2 regions of the Agarivorans sp. Alg241-V36 genome follow, and region 2 is predicted to be linked to the other one. Evidence: predicted binding sites of a transcription regulator. Region 2 holds the regulator's gene; the other holds the start of a gene.
The links. The regulator LexA, encoded in region 2, represses DNA repair genes until DNA is damaged. The targets are predictions, from matches to a motif close to TACTGTATNNNNATACAGTA.
Positions count from the first base shown of each region.

Region 1: G6R11_RS20685 (DNA recombination protein RmuC) is a predicted target of LexA. The motif match lies at 1,321-1,340, and genes of this name have one in related genera.

Region 1 is NZ_UNRE01000011.1:112,517-114,931, reverse strand. It holds gene G6R11_RS20685 (DNA recombination protein RmuC) at 1-1,195, opposite strand, end outside; gene G6R11_RS20680 (HlyU family transcriptional regulator) at 1,453-1,737, shown strand; gene G6R11_RS20675 (response regulator) at 1,750-2,415, opposite strand, start outside.
Region 2 is NZ_UNRE01000006.1:368,200-370,614, forward strand. It holds gene G6R11_RS15725 (SDR family oxidoreductase) at 1-730, shown strand, start outside; gene lexA (transcriptional repressor LexA) at 1,099-1,746, shown strand; gene coxB (cytochrome c oxidase subunit II) at 2,077-2,415, shown strand, end outside.

The DNA.
Region 1 (2,415 bases), on a different contig from region 2:
GTTGTTGAGCTTGGCGAACTAAGTTGCCCTTGCCAGTGCTTAACTTATTCATTGCACTTTGATAACTATCACTAGAACGTTGTAGCTGCTGACCGTGGCTTTTTAAGTCTTCGGTAAATGCCACAAACTTGTCGAACAGTTTACCGGCCCGCTGTGCAATCACCTGAGCATTTTGCTGTTGGTGCTCTGTTCGCCAAAGGTTTTGTATGGTTCTTAAGGCAACCATTAAACTACTCGGGCTTACCATGAGAATATTGGATTCCAGAGCAAAATTAATCAACGAAGGATCTTGCTCCAAGGCGCTAAGATAAGCCCCTTCAATGGGAATAAACAGCAATACGTAGTCTAGCGATGGAAGCTGGTACAAGGTGTGGTAATCTTTTTTAGCTAAGCCGACAATCTGCTGGCGCAAACTCTTAGCATGCTCTTTTAGCGCCAGTTGTTGTGCTTCGTCATCCTCACTATTGTAATAACGTTCATAAGCCACAAGGTTTACTTTTGAATCTACAATCACCGATTTGTTATCAGGCAGCTTAACCACAACATCAGGCTTAATGGTTTGGCCATGTTGATTAACACCCACCACTTGAGTGTGGTATTCGTGCCCTTCACGTAAGCCTGAAGATTGTAGGATTTGCTCTAAAATAAGCTCTCCCCAATCACCTTGTTGTTTATTGTCGCCTTTTAGGGCCTTGGTTAACTTAACTGCATCTTCACTTATTTGTTGGTTAAGTGTTTGCAGAGTTACTATTTGATCTTTTAAAGAATGGCGTTGCTTGGCTTCATTTTCATAGCTTTGTTGAACCTGCTGCTTAAAGCCGTCCAGTTGTTGCTGCAAAGGCTGCAGAACAGATTCAATACTTTGCTTACTTTGCTGCTGTAGTTCTTGGCCTTTTTCTTTAAATATACGGTTAGCCAAAAGCTCAAATTGCTTGTTAACCCGTTCTTCACTTTGCTCTAAGTACGTGATGCGCTCTTGTAAGCTAAGGTCTTTTTGCTGAAGCAAAGCACAACGCTGCTGTTCGCGTTGTAATAACTGTTGGCTGGTATCAAACTGCTGTTGTACTTCACGCAAGTGCTGCAATTCGGTATGTAATTCTGCCAACGAAATGTCTTTGTCATGAACGTGTTGCTGTAGTTGTTGTTTCTCAACATTGTGCGCAGCAATGACGCCTTCATGTTGCTGCTGGAGCACAGCAAGCTCTTCAGCCTTCTTAGAAAACCTTCTGCTTTTTATGTTTATTACGAATAGGCTAACAACTAACAAGAAAACTACAGAAAAAGTAACAGCAGCACTGATTTGGTTGAAATGAGAAAAAATAGTCTCTAAGTTCACAGTAATTCCATTGTGATTAGGTTGAATTGCTCGTTATCATGCATCATACAGTATGCAGCTCATTAAACTTAAAGCTGTCGTGCATGTTTTAGTTTAAATTTAGGAAAATCATTAAGATGAGTATCTTTTCAGCATTAAAGAAAATGTTTCAATCTGCGCCCGTAACCCCCAAGAGCTATCCGGCTGAAACCTACAATGAGTTCACTATTACGCCTCAACCACAATCCGCTAATGGCCAATATCGCGTGGCGGCTCAAATTACTAAAACGATTAATGATGAATTAAAAGAGCACATGTTTATCCGCTCTGATACTTGTGCCAGCTCAGACGATGCTGCTGAGCTAGCAATGCATAAATGTAAGACTTTTATTGATCAAATGGGCGATCAAATCTTCGATTAAGCTAGCAAAGTGCTAATCAAATAAACGGGTTAGCACTTGTTTTACGGCATCAATATCAAAAGGCTTATCCACTAAGGCCGACACACCACTTTGCCTAACACCATCAAGCTTGGCGCAATTGTTTTCTGAAGTCACCATTAGCGCGGGGATCTCACAAAAGGTTGGGTGCTGGCGCAATGCTTCGATAAGAGCCGCTCCATCCATTATTGGCATGTTGTAATCGGTGATCACCAAGTCGACTTGATTGTTAACCATTAACGATAGGGCTTCTTGCCCGTTTTCTGCCAATATTAGTTTAGTTAAACCTATATTCTCTAAAACCTTTGAGATATGGCGACGAGCGGTTTGGCTATCATCAACCACTAACACGGTTTTATCAGAAAAATCCAAGTTATCTAGTACTTCATTATCAGGTTCAATGTAGCTAATAGTGGCTTGAAGTGCTGCGAGCAAATGAGTGAACTCGAAGGGTTTGGGTAAAATAGCTATAACCCCAGCCTGCTTAATAGCGTCTAAGGTGTGGTGACAGGCCTCACTAGAAATCAACATGAAGGCAACATCGCGACTTAAATCATTGGCGCGCAGCTGCTGGACTAAATCGGTCGCGGTACCATCACTAAAATACATTGAGCTAACCACTAAATCTGGAGCGGTTTTAATCGCTAGCTCCAAGGCTTG
Region 2 (2,415 bases):
TATTGAAAACAAAGTAGTTGTAATTACAGGCGCAAGCAGTGGACTAGGTGAGGCAATGGCTAGAAAACTGGCTTCTCAGGGTGCAAAAGTGGTGTTAGGTGCGCGCCGCATTGAAAAACTGGACGCGATTGTTGCTGAAATTCAAAGCGAAAATGGTCAGGCAGTAGCATTGGCAACAGATGTCACTATAGGTGAGAGCGTTAAAGCACTGGTTGACTTGGCAGTAACGACGTTTGGTCGCGCAGATGTGATGATCAATAACGCTGGTATTATGCCGCTTTCACCTTTAAGTGCGCTGAAAGTACAAGAGTGGAATGACACCATCGATGTGAATATAAAGGGTGTACTTAATGGTATTGCAGCTGCACTTCCAGTGTTTGAGCGACAAGAAACTGGTCACTTTATTAACATTTCCTCTGTTGCTGGTCATAAAGTTTCGCCAGCGAGCAGTGTGTATGCAGGTACTAAATTTGCCGTTCGTGCAATTAGTGAGGGGCTACGTATGGAGGTAGGTCGTAATATTCGCACAACTGTCATCTCACCTGGACTTATTGATTCTGAGCTTAAACATGGCACCTCAGATGCAACGATCTCTCAATTTGTGAATGAGGTGTATAACGATGCCATTTCAGCGACGTCTATCGCTAATGCTGTCGCTTATGTGATTGAACAGCCAAACGATGTTGATGTAAACGAGATTGTACTGCGCCCTACAGTACAAGAGTTTTAACTGGCACTAACAGTATGTGTGGTCGATATGACGTGTGTCGACCATGATCTGTTGTAATGGATGAGTAATTTTGGACACCTGATTAGAGGTTTTCAATACCTCAGGTAGTCCATGAACTGCTAATTTAGAAGAAGCACTGACACAGTTCTGTCCAAAAATGAGCTACCTAGACTCTTCGTATCCTTCTTTATTCCAACCTCTGCTTATTTGTGATGTACGTCAAAAAATATAGGGTGTAGTTTCAAAGTAGCGGAAAGAATTCCAATGAAACTGAAACCTACAAATAAGTCACTGATTTAGATAAAGCCTTGCTTCATTATTTATGCTGTATATACTAACAGTGTGCTGTATAAACCTACAGGTAAATTATGAAGCCCTTAACACCTCGTCAAACCGAAGTCTTTGAACTTATTCGCCGCCATATTTCCGATACCGGAATGCCGCCAACTCGCGCAGAAATTGCCAAGGAGTTAGGCTTTCGCTCAGCTAATGCGGCGGAAGAGCACTTACGTGCTTTAGCTAAAAAGGGCGCTATTGAGATGATCCCGGGGGCTTCGCGTGGTATCCGTTTAAGTGAAGCGTACTTGCCCGCCAGTGCCAATGAGTCTGCGGCCGAGGAAGCAGAGCCGGGTTTACCTTTAATTGGCCAAGTGGCTGCCGGTGAGCCTATTTTGGCGCAAGAACATGTAGAGTCGCACTATGCGGTAGATGCTAACTTGTTTAACCCTCATGCAGATTATTTGCTGCGGGTGCAAGGTATGAGCATGAAGGATATTGGCATAATGGATGGCGATTTACTGGCTGTGCATAAAACCAATGATGTTCACAACGGCCAAGTGGTGGTGGCGCGTTTAGAAGACGATGTTACTGTTAAGCGTTTTGAGCGCGACGGTAAAATGGTTTACTTGCATCCAGAGAATGAAGAGCTCTCTACTATTGAAGTTGATTTAGAATATCAAAGCATCGAAATAGAAGGTTTAGCGGTAGGTATTATTCGCACTGCCGATTGGATGTAAGCCTTACATAGCAATAAGTTCCGCCCTTTTTAAGCCCAAATCAGCCTGATTTGGGCTTTTGTCGTTAGCATCACATCTTTCGTGTTTATCCATAAAAATCTCAACAATATATTTACATTTCTTTAACTTAGGGGTTAATTTATAAGCAGTAGCTTGTATTTAGCTGTTGCTGTCTACTACTTTTGGGGTGGGGGATTTCCCTTTTTCTGCAGCTACTTTCCTAGTTTGGAGAGTTGTTGTCGTTGGCTACTAGCAAAGGAGAGCGCTGTGGGCCGATGGATTCAGCTATTAATGCTGACATTCTTTTCGTCGCAAGTATTTGCGCAAGAAATGTCATTCAACTTACGTCCGGGTGTTACCGCCATTAGTGAGCAGGTTTATGGCCTGCACATGACAATTTTTTATATTTGTTGTGCTATTGGGGTGCTGGTGTTTGGCGCCATGTTCTGGGCTATTTTTCATCATCGTAAGTCTAAAGGAGCCAAGCCGGCTCAATTTCATGAAAGTACCAAAGTAGAAATTATTTGGACCATTATTCCCTTCATTATTTTGATTGGAATGGCGATCCCTGCCACTAAAACCCTGCTGGCCATGGAAGATCCTTCCGATGCCGATATCACCATTCAAGTTACGGGTTCTCAGTGGAAGTGGCATTACAAGTACTTTGAC